One region of the Stenotrophomonas sp. C3(2023) genome, then DNA from elsewhere that is predicted to be linked to it. Evidence: riboswitches for the same ligand, from Rfam matches in the RefSeq annotation. Region 1 holds a riboswitch; the other holds the start of a gene.
The links. Region 1 has a riboswitch for glycine ahead of gcvP (aminomethyl-transferring glycine dehydrogenase). Riboswitches for the same ligand answer to the same signal wherever they lie in the genome.
Positions count from the first base shown of each region.

Region 2: linked by a shared signal. The riboswitch ahead of RZA67_RS14295 (trimeric intracellular cation channel family protein) and the one ahead of gcvP (aminomethyl-transferring glycine dehydrogenase) in region 1 are both predicted to bind glycine.

Region 1 covers NZ_JAWJLO010000001.1:2,530,261-2,537,627, reverse strand. Annotated here, with positions in the region: gene RZA67_RS11385 (amino acid permease) at 1-835, shown strand, start outside; gene RZA67_RS11380 (hypothetical protein) at 904-1,176, opposite strand; gene gcvP (aminomethyl-transferring glycine dehydrogenase) at 1,525-4,395, opposite strand; glycine riboswitch at 4,458-4,560, opposite strand; gene RZA67_RS11370 (multidrug effflux MFS transporter) at 4,843-6,045, shown strand; gene RZA67_RS11365 (hypothetical protein) at 6,115-6,507, shown strand; gene RZA67_RS11360 (M2 family metallopeptidase) at 6,613-7,367, opposite strand, start outside.
Region 2 covers NZ_JAWJLO010000001.1:3,215,982-3,223,348, forward strand. Annotated here, with positions in the region: gene RZA67_RS14270 (primosomal protein N') at 1-119, shown strand, start outside; gene RZA67_RS14275 (glutathione S-transferase family protein) at 217-837, opposite strand; gene RZA67_RS14280 (NYN domain-containing protein) at 902-1,690, opposite strand; gene RZA67_RS14285 (NAD(P)/FAD-dependent oxidoreductase) at 1,802-3,094, shown strand; gene RZA67_RS14290 (GIY-YIG nuclease family protein) at 3,263-3,529, opposite strand; glycine riboswitch at 3,674-3,776, shown strand; gene RZA67_RS14295 (trimeric intracellular cation channel family protein) at 3,859-4,476, shown strand; gene RZA67_RS14300 (3-deoxy-7-phosphoheptulonate synthase) at 6,091-7,179, opposite strand.

The DNA of each region.
Region 1 (7,367 bases):
ACTGGGCTGGCTGCCGCAGGTGGCCTCACCCGGGCTGAGCAACTTCACAGCCCACGGCGGGTTCGCGCCGCAGGGGCTGGCCGGTATCGGTGCGGCGCTGCTGGTGGTTGTGTTTGCCTTTGGCGGCACCGAGATCGTGGCGGTGGCCGCAGCGGAAACCGAGGACCCCGAGCGCAGCATCGCCCGTGCGATCCGCACGGTGGCCTGGCGCATCCTCGTGTTCTACATCGGCTCGCTGAGCGTCATCATCGCCGTGGTGCCGTGGAACAGCCCGGCGCTGAACTCACCGTTCGCTGCCGTGCTCGAAGTGGCCAATATTCCGGGAGCGGCCACGGCGATCACGCTGATTGCGGTGATCGCGCTGCTGTCTGCGCTCAATGCCAACCTCTACGGCGCGTCGCGGATGATCTACTCGCTCGCGCAGCGGCGCGAGGCGCCGGCCGCACTGGGACGTGCCGATGCGCGCCAGGTGCCGATGCTGGCCGTGCTCGCCAGCGTGCTGTTCGGTTTCGCGGCCGCGGTGATGGAGCTGCTGTTCCCGGGCAAGGTCCTGCCGGTGCTGCTCAACATCGTCGGCTCGACCTGTCTGCTGGTGTGGACGTTCTCGCTGCTCTCGCAACTGGTGCTGCGGCGTCGCGCCGACCGCAGCGGCGTGCGGCTGCCGTTCCGGATGGCCGGCTTCCCCTGGTTGACCTGCATCGCGTTGGCGATCCTGGCGCTGATCTTCGCCCTGCTGCTGGTCGGTGAGCAGACCCGCTTGCAGTTCCTGGCGATGGTCGCCCTAACCGCGGTCGTCGCACTGGCCAGCAACGTGGCCCGCCGCCTGCGCGGCTGAGCCGCGATCAGAACGGAACGCGGCCCGCGCAGGCGGGCCGTGTCCGTGTTCTTCAGCGGGCGGCCGACTCAGGGATTGGGACCGCCGTCGTCGCCGCCATCGCCATCATCGCCGCCGTCGCCATCCCCGTCATCACCACCGTCGTCACCGCCGCCGGCAAGACAATCCTTCAGGTCGGTGAAACACTGCATGATGTTGCCCGACATCAGACACTGGGCGAATTTGACGAAACACTGGGCTTCGGCCCCGCCTTGGGGGCCTGCGTTGCCGGCCAGCGCAACAGGGCTGCTGAGTGCTGCGCACAGCAGCAGGGGCACTGCGATCAGGGAACGAGCGGTCATGAGCATTCTCCAGTTCAATCGTGGGCATCGGCTCAGCTGGGCCGGTGCAACGGATGCCTCGGTGCGGGAAGCATCGTCGCGACACGGGTTGTCGCGACGGAACTGATCATCGGCTGCCGGGGCGCCGTCGCCCGCACCAAGGTGTGACCGTGCGCCCGCTTTGGCGGGAGAATTCTGCTTTCGTGACGGGGCTGGCTGTGCGCCTATGCGCCGCCGCCCGTTTCAGACGTGTCCGGCCACGCATCTCCCGCGAGGGCCAGCGAGAAGAAGCGAGCGTGCGGAGAAAACCTACGCGTCGATAGCGACAGCGTGGGGCGTGACGGGTCAGGCCCGCCACGCCCGCGCAGATCACACCGCTTCGACCTCGTCGTCGCGGTAGGCGTCCACCGGAATGCAGGCGCACATCACGTTCTTGTCGCCGTAGACGTTGTCCACGCGCGCAACCGGGGGCCAGTACTTGGCCAGCTTCAGGCTGGGCAGCGGGAAGGCCGCCAGCTCACGCGGATAGGCGTGGGTCCACTCGCTGGCGGTGACCGCCGTGGCGGTGTGCGGCGCGTTCTTCAGCGGATTGTCCTCGCGGTCGAGGCGACCATCTTCGATGGCGGCGATTTCCTGGCGGATCTGGATCATCGCGTCGATGAAGCGGTCCAGCTCATGCAGGGACTCACTCTCGGTCGGTTCGACCATCAGCGTGCCCGCCACCGGGAAGCTCAGCGTCGGCGCGTGGAAGCCGAAGTCGATCAGGCGCTTGGCCACGTCCTCGGCACCGATGCCGCTGGTTCTTTCCAGCGGGCGCACGTCCAGGATGCACTCATGGGCCACCAGACCGTTGCGGCCGGTGTACAGCGTGCGGAAGTGCGGTGCCAGGCGCCTGGCGATGTAGTTGGCATTGAGCTGGGCGACCTGGGTCGCCTTGCGCAGGCCGTCGCTGCCCATCATCGCGATGTACATCCAGCTGATCGGCAGGATCGAGGCGCTGCCGAAGCTGGCCGCCGAGACCATGCCGACCGCGCCGTTGTCGCCCAGCTTGCCGGGAAGGAACGGCGCCAGGTGCGCCTTGACCGCGCACGGGCCCACGCCCGGACCGCCGCCGCCGTGCGGAATGCAGAAGGTCTTGTGCAGGTTGAGGTGGGACACGTCCGAGCCCCACTTGCCCGGCTTGGCCACACCGACCAGGGCGTTCATGTTGGCACCGTCGGTGTACACCTGGCCGCCGTGCTGGTGGATGATCTCGCAGATCTCCACCACTTCCTCCTCGAACACGCCGTGCGTGGAGGGGTAGGTGATCATGATCGCGGCCAGACGGTCGCTGTACTTCTCGGCGTTGCGGCGGATGTCCTCGACATCGACGTTGCCATTGGCATCGGTCTTGGTCACCACGACCTTCATGCCGCACATCTGCGCCGACGCCGGGTTGGTGCCATGCGCCGAATCCGGAATCAGGCAGATATCGCGATGGCCTTCGCCGCGCGAGCGGTGGTAGGCGCGGATGGCGAGCAGGCCGGCGTACTCACCCTGCGCGCCGGAATTGGGTTGCAGGCTCACCGCATCGTAGCCGGTGCATTCGACCAGCATCGCTTCGAGCGTCTCGATCAGTTCCTTGTAGCCCAGCGCCTGGTCGGCCGGCACCAGCGGGTGGATCTGCGAGAACTCCGGCCAGGTCACCGGGATCATCTCGGCGGTGGCGTTGAGCTTCATGGTGCACGAGCCCAGCGGGATCATCGTGCGGTCCATCGCCAGGTCCTTGTCCGCCAGCGAACGCAGATAGCGCAGCAGTTCGTGCTCGCTGTGGTGCGTGTTGAACACAGGATGCTCGAGGAAGCGCGACTGCCGCAGCAGGCCGGCCGGCAGCGCATCGGCAGTGCTGGCATCGAGCGCATCGACATCCACCTCGGCACCGAACAGTGCGCCGAGCGCGACGATGTCCTCGCGGGTGGTGGTTTCATCCAGGCTGATGCCCAGCGCGCCGCTGTCGATGCCGCGCAGATTGTAGCCGGCCGCACGGGCCTTGGCATGCACGCTGTCGGCGTCAACGCCGGTGATGTGCAGCGTATCGAAGAAGTCGCTGCCGACCTGCACGCCGGCCTTGCCCAGCGCAGCGGCCAGGATCGCGGCCAGACGATGGGTGCGGCGGGCAATCCGGGTCAGGCCTTCGGGGCCGTGGTACACCGCGTACATGGAGGCCATCACCGCCAGCAGCACCTGCGCGGTGCATATGTTGGAGGTGGCCTTCTCGCGGCGGATGTGCTGCTCACGCGTCTGCAGGGTCAGGCGGTAGGCCGGCTTGCCTTCGGCATCGATCGACACGCCGATCAGGCGGCCCGGCATCGAGCGCTTGTAGGCATCGCGGCAGGCCATGAACGCGGCGTGCGGGCCACCGAAGCCGAATGGCACACCGAAGCGCTGGCTGTTGCCGACCACGATGTCCGCGCCCCACTCGCCGGGTGCGGCGAGCAGGGTCAACGCCAGCAGGTCGGTGGCCACGGCCACCAGACCGCCACGCGCATGGACCGCGTCAACCAGAGCCTTGTAATCGCCAACCTGGCCGAAGGTGTCCGGATACTGCAGCAGCAGGCCGAACGCTTCGGCTTCCATGGCCTCGGCCGGGGTGCCAACGCGCAGCACGATGCCCATCGGCTCGGCGCGCGTGCGCAGCAGTTCCAGCGTCTGCGGGTGCACGGCGTCGTGCACGAAGAACACGTCGGACTTCGATTTTGCCGAGCGCTTGGCCAGCGTCATCGCTTCGGCCGCCGCGGTGGCCTCGTCCAGCAGCGAGGCATTGGCGATTTCCATGCCGGTCAGGTCGGCGCACAGGGTCTGGAAGTTGATCAGCGCTTCCATGCGGCCCTGCGAGATTTCCGCCTGGTACGGGGTATAGGCGGTGTACCAGGCCGGGTTCTCCAGGATGTTGCGCAGGATGACGTTCGGCGTATGGGTACCGTAGTAGCCCTGGCCGATGAAGCTGCGCAGCACCTTGTTCTTGTCGGCAATGGCACGGATCTTTGCCAGCGCCTGCACCTCGGTCATCGAACCGGGCAGGGCCAGCGGCGCCGGCGACTTGATCCGGGCCGGGACGATCGCGTCGGTCATCGCATCCAGCGACGCGTGGCCGAGCACGTCGAGCATCTGCGCGATCTCGGCGTCGTTGGGGCCGATGTGACGCTCCACGAACGCATTGGTGTGTTCGAGCTCACGCAGGGTAGGGGTGTTCTGGGACATGGCAAAGGATCCGTCAGAGAGGGCGCACGCACGGGCACAAGCCGCCGGCTGGCGGACTTGCGGGGCGCCCCTCTGTCCTTTTGCCTGAGAGTTTAAAAGCGCGGCTGGCCGCAGCTTCGTGCCCCTTCGGCGCCGGATAACACCGGTCTCTCCAGAGTTTTGATGCAGGTGGTATCGGGCCTGAGCGATTACGGGCGTTGCGCCTTCGGCAGCGGTGTTCCGCTTCTCCCACCGTGTTGCCTGTCGATTATAGCCAGCCTGCGCGCCGCGGTGGCGGATGAATGGCGCATGGGTCTCAGTACGGCCACGAGGGCAAGCGAATGGAAATGCCGGTCCGCTGGGCATAGAATGCGGGCATTCTCCTATTCATCTGGCGCCGCCTCGATGCCCTGCAGGGCAGTGAGCGCGGTGCCTGCTGCGTTTGTCGCGCGCTGCCCGGACTCTCTCATGACCGCCGCCTCCCCATCGACCCGTCGTCTCGCGCTGCTGCTGGCCGGCCTGGCAATGTTCGGTCCGTTCTCCATCGACACCATCTTCCCGGCCTTCCCGCAGCTGGCCCAGCGCCTGGCGGTGGACGAGGTGGCCGTCCAGCAGACCGTCAGCATCTACCTGCTGTTCTACGGCCTGATGAGCCTGGCCCACGGTCCGCTGTCCGACGCGCTGGGCCGCAAGCGGGTGATCCTGGCCGGGCTGGCGGTGTTTGTCGGTGCCTCGGTGGGCTGCGCACTGTCCACCGATCTGGGCACCCTGCTGGTGTTCCGCGCACTGCAGGGCGTGTCGGCCGGTGTGGGCATGATCGTCGGCCGTGCGGTGATCCGCGATCTGTACCACGGCGACGACGCGCAGCGGCTGATGAGCCAGGTTTCAATGATCTTCGGCATCGCCCCGGCGATCGCTCCGATCATCGGGGGCTGGATTCTGCTCAGCGGCGCCGGCTGGCCGTTGATCTTCTGGTTCCTGGTGGTGTTCTCGCTGGTGCTGCTGGTGGCCACCGCCCGCTTCCTGCCCGAAACCCACCCGCCGGAGGCGCGGGTCACGCTGTCGCCGCGCAGCCTGGTGCGCGATTACCTGCGCATTGCGCGCAATGCGCGTTTCATGCGTCTGGCACTGGCTGGCAGCATCAATTTCGGCGGCATCTTCCTCTACATTTCCTCGGCACCGTCCTACGTGATGCAGCACCTGCGGCTGGGCGAGGGTGGGTTTGCCTGGCTGTTCATCCCGACCATCGGCGGCATGACCGCCGGCTCGTTCCTGTCCGGGCGCATGGCCGGGCGCACCACCCCCACCCGCCAGGTCAGCATCGGCTTCATCTGCTGCGCGCTGTCGGCACTACTCAACATTGCCTATGTCAGTTCGGTCGAGCAGCTGGTGCTGCCCTGGGCGGTGCTGCCGATCTTCCTCGGCGGTCTCGGCATGGCGCTGATCTTCCCGGTCCTGGCGCTGGCCGTGCTGGACATGTACCCGCACCAGCGCGGGCTGGCATCGTCGCTGCAGGCGTTCCTGCAGCTGATGGCCAGCACCCTGGTGGCCGGCGTGTTCTCGCCGCTGCTCAACAGCAGTCCGCTGCATCTGGCGCTGGGCCAGGCCGCGTTTTTCGCCGCCGGTTTTGCCTTCTGGTACTGGGAGCACCGCCGTTCGCTCAAGGCCTGAGTGGCATCCCTGCACGCCTGCCGTGTCTGCCCTGCGTTATCCTTGCGCCCCCACTGCCCTGGTCTGACGATGTCGACTACCTCCAAACTGCGCCGCGACCTGCGTCGCCGCAACGAACAGATCGCCGCCAACAAGGCCAAGGCCAACGCATCGCCGGTGGAGCCGCATGCCGAGCTGCGTGATCAGGCACGGACCCTGCTGGCCGGTGTTGTGCGTCGCGACGGCGAATGGGTGCTGGGCATGGATGGCCGCATCGCCGGGCAGTCGGAAAGCGCCGCCCAGGTACTGGCGCTGATCATGCAGGCCGGCGAGCTGCACGAGCGGCAGGGCACACCGGTGCGGCTGGCGTACTCCGACGCGCTGCGCGATGCCGCTGAGGCCGAAGCGAAGGCCAAGGGGCAGACGTTCGACGAGTTCAAGGCCGAGCTGGCCGCCGCGATGGCCGCGCACAAAGCGGGCTGAAGCAGCGCGGCGACGCCGTGCGCCGGCTGCCGCCGGTGGGCAGGGCCGGGCGATGCCCGGCTGCCCGGGGTGGCGGGGCGGACCGTTGCCGATCCGCCCCTGATGTCACGGTGCTGCCGGTGCTGCCGGAGCTGCGGCGCTGGCCTGCCAGCCGCACATCTGACCCTGGTTCTGCTGCTTTAGCCACTCGTTGACCGGGGTGAAGTACTCGATCATCGGGCCGGCGTCGAGCCTGTCGGTGCCGGTCAGCTCCTTCAGCGTGGCCTGCCACGGCTGGCTGGCGCCCTTGCTCAGCATCGCCCAGAACTTCTGCCCGGCTGCCTTGTTGCCGTAGAAGCTGCACTCGTGCAGCGGACCGGTGTAGCCGGCGGCGTCGCACAGCCCCTTGTAGAACTGGAACTGCAGGATCCGCGCCAGGAAGTAGCGGGTGTAGGGCGTGTTGCCGGGCACGTGGTACTTGGCACCCGGGTCGAAGAACTCCTCGCCACGCTCGCTGGCCGGGGCGACGCCCTGGTAGCGCGCCTTCAGTTCCCACCAGGCCTTGTTGTAGTTGTCCGGCGTGATCGAGCCATCGAACACACCCCAGCGCCAACGGTCGATCATCAGGCCGAACGGCAGGAAGGACACCCCCGACAACGCCATGCGCATCTGGTTGTTGATCACCGCTTCGCGGCTTTCGCTCGGCGCGTCGACCAGGCCGATCGAGCTGAGGTACTTCGGCGTCATCGCCAGCACGATGGTGTCGCCGATCGCTTCGTGGAAACCATCATTGGCGCCACCCTGGAACATCGGCGGCAGCGGGTTGTAGGCCAGGTCGTAATAGATGTGCCCCAGCTCATGGTAGATCGTGGTGAAGTTCT
Region 2 (7,367 bases), 690 kb from region 1:
GCGCGCAGCGCCCTGCCCTGCATGGTGTGCTCGGCCAGCTGGTGCCGCAGCTGTACGCGCTGCCGGAGGCTCGTCGCGTACGCTGGTCGCTGGACGTGGACCCGGTCGATCTGTACTGAACCCGGGAGCGGGTGGAAGGTGCCGGGCAGAGCCCGGCACTACGGAGCCCGGTAGGTGACGACCGTTGGTCGTCACGCACCTGGTACGGCGCCCGCTTCAGCTCATCGGCGTCATCACACCGCGCTGGTAGGCCGGCCGCTCGCGCAGGCGTGCATACCAGGCCGCCAGGTGTGGCAGGTCCGGGCGCTGGATCGGCATTTCGAACCACGCGTAGACCAGCGAACCGAGCGGGATATCGCCCATCGCGAAGTGCTCGCCGGACAGCCACGGCTGCTGGGCCAACGCGGCATCGGCCATCTTCAGCAGATCACCGGCCTTGACCAGCGCCGCGTTGATCCGCACTTCGTCGCGGTCAGCCGGTGCCGTGCGCATCACACCCCAGATCAGCTCGCTGTACAGCGGCGCCATCCGCGAGGTGCTCCAGTCCATCCACTTCTCGCCCTGCACGCGCGCCACCGGATCTTCCAGATACAGTGTGCCCAGCGCATAGCGCGCCGAGAGGTAGCGCACGATCGCATTGGACTCCCACACCGTAAGCCCATGGTCCTCGATGACAGGGACCAACCCGTTGGGGTTCATCGCCTGGTATTCCGGCGACTGGGTGCCGCCAAAACTGCCACCGACTTCAATGGATTCATAAGGCAGGCCGATCTCCTCGGCGCACCACATGACCTTGCGCACGTTGCTCGAATTGCGCCGGCCCCAGATCTTCAACATGGCTCTTCCATCACCCGAAAAGCGCCGGCGACCGGCGCGGTGCCGCTACCATACGCCCATCGGCTCACGCCGGCTTGCCGCCCTTCTTCGGCAGCGGCCGCACATAGGTTGATTTGCCGTCCTTCTTCAGCTCGAACAGCCCGATGGCGGCCAACAGGTCGCTCAGCTTGCCGTAGCCATAGTTACGCGAATCAAACGAGGCCTGGTTGCCGATCTGGCTGCCCACCGGCCCCAGGTGCGACCAGCCATCGTCCGCTTCGGCCGAGGCCACCGCACGGCGCAGCATCTTCACCAGCCGGGTGTCGCTGCGCATTTCCGGCCCACTCTTGCGCGGACGCGCCTCGTCGCCGCCGTTGCCCTGCACGACAGGCTCCTGGTTCGCATCGGCCTCGGGCTCGGGCACGACCGCATGGTTCTGCCCAAGGGCTTCAAGGTAGGTGAACTTCGAACAGGCGTTCACAAACGCCTCCGGCGTTTTCTTTTCGCCAAATCCATACACCTTGACGCCATCGGTCAGCAGGCGCATCACCAGCGGGGTGAAATCAGCATCGCTGGAGACAATCGCAAAGCCATCGAGGTTGCGCGCGTAAAGCATGTCCATCGCATCGATGACCATCGCCATGTCCGAGGCGTTCTTGCCCCGGCTGTAGGCGAACTGCTGGATCGGACGGATCGCATATTCGTGCAGTACCGCTTCCCAGCCTTTGAGCCGTGGGCTTTTCCAGTTGCCGTAGGCGCGGCGGACGTTGGCCACGCCGTAACGAGCGACCTCGGCCAGCACTTCATCGATCTTCGAGGCCGGCGCGTTGTCAGCGTCGATCAACAAGGCAATACGTTTTTCCGGTTCGCTCATGACCACTCCACAGATGACGGAAAGCTGGCTGGCCCCATCGTCCCACACGTCATCGGTGCATGCGACATGCGATCATCGGCGGCGCCCCCACCACCCTGCAGGAGCGTGCCGATGAGCCGCGACAGCATCCCCCACCTGGTCATCGTCGGCGGCGGTTTTGCCGGTCTCTGGGCCACCCGCGCCCTGGCCGGCGAACGCATCCGCATCACCCTGGTCGACCGCCGCAACCACCACCTGTTCCAACCGCTGCTCTACCAGGTGGCTACGGCGGGCCTCTCGGCACCGGACATCGCCGCACCACTGCGGCACATCCTCGGCCACCAGCGCAATGTGGAAGTGCGCCTGGGCGAGGTGGTCTCCATCGACAAGCACGCCCGGCAGATTCAGCTGGCTGATGGCAGTGCGGTGCCCTATGACACGCTGATGCTGGCCAGCGGCGCCACCCATGCCTACTTCGGGCACGACGAATGGGCAGCGGACGCGCCGGGCCTGAAAACACTGGATGATGGCATCGCGCTGCGCCGCAAACTGCTGCTGGCCTTCGAGCGCGCCGAGGCCGAACCAGACCCGGAAAAGAAAGCGGCGTGGCTGAGTTTTGCCATTGTCGGCGGCGGCCCTACCGGTGTCGAGCTGGCCGGCACCCTGGCGGAGATTGCCAGGCACACGCTGCGCAACGAGTTCCGCCATATCGACCCGGCCTCGGCCAAGGTGCGTCTGGTGGAAGCCGGCCCGCGGGTGCTCTCCAGCTTCCCCGAGGTGCTGTCGCTGAAAGCCCGCCGTCAGCTGGAGAAGCTCGGCGTTGAAGTACTGACCGGCACGCCGGTCAGCCACATCGACGACAAGGGCTTCCAGCTGGGCGACACCTTCGTGCCGGCGCGCACGGTGGTGTGGGCCGCCGGCGTGGCCGCTTCGCCGCTGGGCCGTGCACTTGAGGTGCCGCTGGACCGCGCCGGGCGCGTGCTGGTGGAGCCTGACCTGACCATTCCCGGACACCCGGAGGTTTTCGTCGCCGGCGACCTGGCCGCACTTCAGCAGGCCGACGGACGCCCGGTACCGGGCGTTGCACCGGCGGCCAAGCAGATGGGCAGGCATGTGGCTGACACCGTCCGGGCGCGCCTGCATGTCAAAGCCGAGCCGGGCGCATTCACGTACGCCGACTACGGCAACCTGGCCACCATCGGCCGCATGGCCGCCATCGTGCACCTGGGCAAGCTGCAGCTGTCGGGTGTGCTGGCCTGGTGGTTCTGGCTGGCTGCCCACGTGTTTTTCCTGATCGGCTTCCGCAACCGCATCGTGGTGCTGCTGAACTGGGCCGTCGCGTACTGGAGCTACCAGCGCAGCGCGCGGATCATCTTCGGCAACGACCGCGACGACCGCCGACCGTATACCTCCGGACCCGGATGATGGTCATCCCCCCGTCGCGTGGAGCCGACCCCATGGTCGGCTGCTCTCCGGATAGATAGCGATAACCCGCCGCGCTGCGCGCGGTGAGCCGACCGTCGGGTCGGCTCTACCCGTGACAGATCACCGGCAACCCCGCCGCGCTGCGCGCTCGCCGGGCAGCGCCCGGCGTTACGGTACCGGCCTCTGCAGCCACGCCAGCTTTCGCGCACGGGGCTGGCGCTTGAGCTCCCATTCGGCGCGCGACGCGCTGGCACGGTCGGGATACTGCCGCCACGCCAGCACGCGCAACGGCGGCCGTGCCCGGGTGTAACGTGCCCCCTTGCCGGCCACGTGGGCGGCAAAGCGCGCCTGCACATCGGTGCTGATGCCCGCGTAATAGCTGCCGTCCTGGCATTCAAGCAGGTAAAGAAACCAGGGAGCGGGTGAACGGGCCATCGGCGCATTATCCCTTTGTTGCACTGCAGCGGTTACACTGCGGGCCGAATGCAGGAGAGAGGCGCCACGCGGGCGCCCGCCGAAGGCGCAGGCTCCCATGATCGCTCAGGCCGGTGGGGTGGAACCCCATCAACCATGCATTCGACACGCCGAGCTGGAGAGAGGTCACCGGGCACGCCCGCGATGATCCGCCGAAGGGGCACGCGGCCACGCCGCTGAACTCTCAGGCAAAAGGACAGCGGGAGCGGCACCGGTCCATCCCTGCTTCTCCGCTGCGCAGGCCGCGGGGTGCATGGCATGGCCGGCCTCACCGCATCCGGAGCCTGCCCATGTTGTTGTCCATCATCTACCTCATTGCCATTTCCGCCGAAGCCATGACCGGCGCGCTTGCTGCCGGCCGCCGCCGCATGGACCTGTTCGGCGTGGTGATGATTGCCTGTGTCACCGCGCTCGGCGGCGGCTCGCTGCGCGACATCCTGCTCGGCCACTATCCGCTGGGCTGGGTGCAGCATCCGGAGTATCTCGGCTTCACCGTATGCGCAGCGCTCATCGCCACCTGGGTCGCGCGCTGGATGCACCACTTCCGCCGCACGTTTCTTGTGCTTGATGGGCTGGGGCTGATCGCCTTCACCCTGATCGGCTGCAGCATCGCCCGTGACGCAGGCCACGCGATGCCCATCGTGCTCATCGCCGGCATGCTCACCGGGGCGTTCGGCGGCGTGCTGCGCGACATCCTCTGCAACGAGGTACCGCTGATTTTCCAGAAAGAACTCTACGCCATCATCTCGCTGCTCACCGGCGCGGCCTACCTGCTGCTGCTGCACTGGGGCGTGACCGATGCCACCGCCATCCTGTGCTGCCTGGGCGGCGGCTTCGCGCTGCGCCTGCTGGCCATCCATTACCGCTGGGAAATGCCCAAGTTCGTCTACCACGACGAAGTGCACTGAGGGCGACACGCGCTTCCGACGGGGGACTCTGTGCAGAGCGACCCATGGTGGTGGTGGCAGTGACGTTGTTTCGCAGTTCCGAAGAACTTCAGAGTGCCGGCGCGATCACCCGGTGGGACCGAACATCTCTTCGCACCAGAAATGCATCGCGTTTCGCGGAGCCAAGGGAAGCAGGCGGCATTTGTTCCGCTGAGCCTGTGCAGACCAACCCTCTATAGCACGGCTATCAACTCCATGACCTGCTCGTCGTCAAGTTCCTCCTCGCACACTGAAATGCAAATCACCCTCCCCGGGCCATGGATACGACTTCTGGAACAGCGGTGCCATCACGATGAGGAGCGCTGGTGATCGACCTCACTTCGAGCGTTTCGAACCACTCCGGCAGTGAGCGCTTAAGTATGTCTCCCAGACATGAGCGCAGCAGAGCACAATTGTTGACGCAGCAACGAGCCAAAATGCGAAGTCCACCACGATAGGAAGCTTGATCGAGAAAAGCATATCCAACCCAACCGGCACCCCCATCCCTGCCATTGCAGTCAAGAACACCAAGACGTACCTTCTCAGCTTCGCGTCTTCATACGGATTTTTCCTCACTGCGAGCACCAATACCTCGTTTCGCACATTTGTAGGCCGCCTGATACCTGGGCGCCGATGCCTGCCGATGCGCCTGCGCCAGGACCTGACGCGTCGATTTCCGGGCTGCCCTTCCTCCCACCCCCTACCATGGTCTCCATGAGATTTCTCGGCCAAAGTAATCTCGTTTGGCAGCCCTGCATATTCTTTGTCAACAGCCGCGCCGTCAGACGTTTGAGCCGAACATCTCTTCGTACCAGAACGCGTCACTTTCGAGAAGCCAAGGGAACTGTCTGGTATTCAAGACTCTGAGATTATGCAGACCGACGTTGTAACGCGAGAATACGGCTATCAACTCCATGACTTGCTCGTAGTCCAATTCCTCCTCACACACTGAGATGTAAATCACCCTCCCCTCACCCTGGATACCAGTAACTGCAGGCAACGACTGCAACCTCTCAAAAAATGATGCCTCGTCTCTCTGCGTATAAAACTTCACACGTGGTGCTGGAATTTCACAGGTCATCTTTTAGCGCGCTCGGTTCCGTTGTTGCGCGAGCCGTTGGCACGCCAACGTTCCCCCACCTGTTCGGCTGCAGCACTTCCGGCTGCCAGCAGCAGTGCGGCGAGAGCGCACTGCGTGCGCAGTGCGCTTGCATGCTTTCCTTTCCCCATCGCGGCGCGTCCAGAAGCCTGAAAGGCTCCATGTCACGCGCCGTTTGCCGCGGCGGCAACCGGCGGCGCACCGGAGTGTGCGCTGCATTCGGACTGCGGATAAAATGGGCTCGGCGGCGACACGCCCGAGCGCTGCGACAGGGGCTTGATGCGCCACGGCTGGAGTACGTCCAACCGGAACGCGGTGCGAACCGCAAAGTGGCTGAACTGCTCATTCTTCCACCCCGGCGATGTACCTGGCGCTGGCGTGTTCGCACAGCGCCAGGCGCATCGCCGGTGTAGATGCGGTGACCTCCAACTCCGGTCACCGCCGATCGCGGCTGCGCCCCCGCAGGCTGCAAGCCGCCATCCACACCTCTGCCGCGCTCAGGCGGCCTTGTCTGCTTCCACCACCACGCACTGGGCGGTGCGACGCGTGCGCACCGCGTCGGCCAGACGCTGCAGCACCTGCTCGGTGCTGGCCCAGTCGATGCAGCCGTCGGTGATGCTCTGGCCGTGCACCAGCGGCTGGCCCGCCACCAGTTCCTGGCGCCCACCGACCAGATTGCTTTCGATCATCACACCGACGATGCGCTGCTGCCCGTCTTCCAGCTGGCGGGCGATGTCATCGATCACCTTGGGCTGGTTGTCCGGGTTCTTCAGGCTGTTGGCGTGGCTGGCATCGACCATCAGGCGGGTTGGCAGGCCGGCCTTTGCCAGCACCTGGCAGGCGTCGGCCACGCTGTCGGCATCGTAGTTCGGCTGTTTGCCACCGCGCAGAATGACATGGCAGTCCGGGTTGCCGGCGGTGGAGACGATGGCCGTGCCGCCCTGCTTGGTGACCGACAGGAAGTGATGCGGGTTGGACGCCGCACCCACCGCATCGGCAGCGATCTTGATGTTGCCGTCGGTACCGTTCTTGAACCCGACCGGGCACGACAGGCCGGAGGCCAGCTCGCGGTGCACCTGGCTCTCGGTGGTGCGGGCACCAATTGCACCCCACGCCACCAGGTCGGCGATGTACTGCGGGGAAATGACGTCGAGGAACTCGACACCTGCCGGCAGCCCGAGCTTGTTGATGTCACGCAACAGGCCGCGCGCCACGCGCAGGCCCTTGTTGATGTTAAAGCTGCCGTCCAGGTCGGGGTCGTTGATCAGTCCCTTCCAGCCCACGGTGGTGCGCGGCTTTTCGAAGTAGACGCGCATGACGATCTCCAGCTCCCCGGCCAGCGCTTCGCGCAGCGGCCTGAGCTTCTGCGCGTACTCCATCGCCGCTACCGGGTCGTGGATCGAGCAGGGACCCACCACCACGGCCAGCCGATCGTCCTGACCATGCAGGATGGCATGCAGTGCAGCGCGCGAGGCAGCCACGGTATCCGATGCCTGCTCGTCACAGGGCAGCATGGCCAGCAACTGTGCAGGCGGGGTCAGGGGTTGGATGTTGCGGATGCGAAGGTCGTCGGTGTGCGGGGCCATGGGGGTTCTCCGTTTGTGGGGGTGCCCCAGCGTGGCGACATGAAAAAAGCCGCCAGGTTCGCTGGCGGCTTTCGGGAATGCGTCTGAAACTTTCTTCAGGGTGAGCGCAATCCTTCCTCCGCCAGTGGCTTCGGAAAGTAATACCAGAAGTAAAAGCTGGCGCGGTGTGCGTTCATGGGTTGTATTGA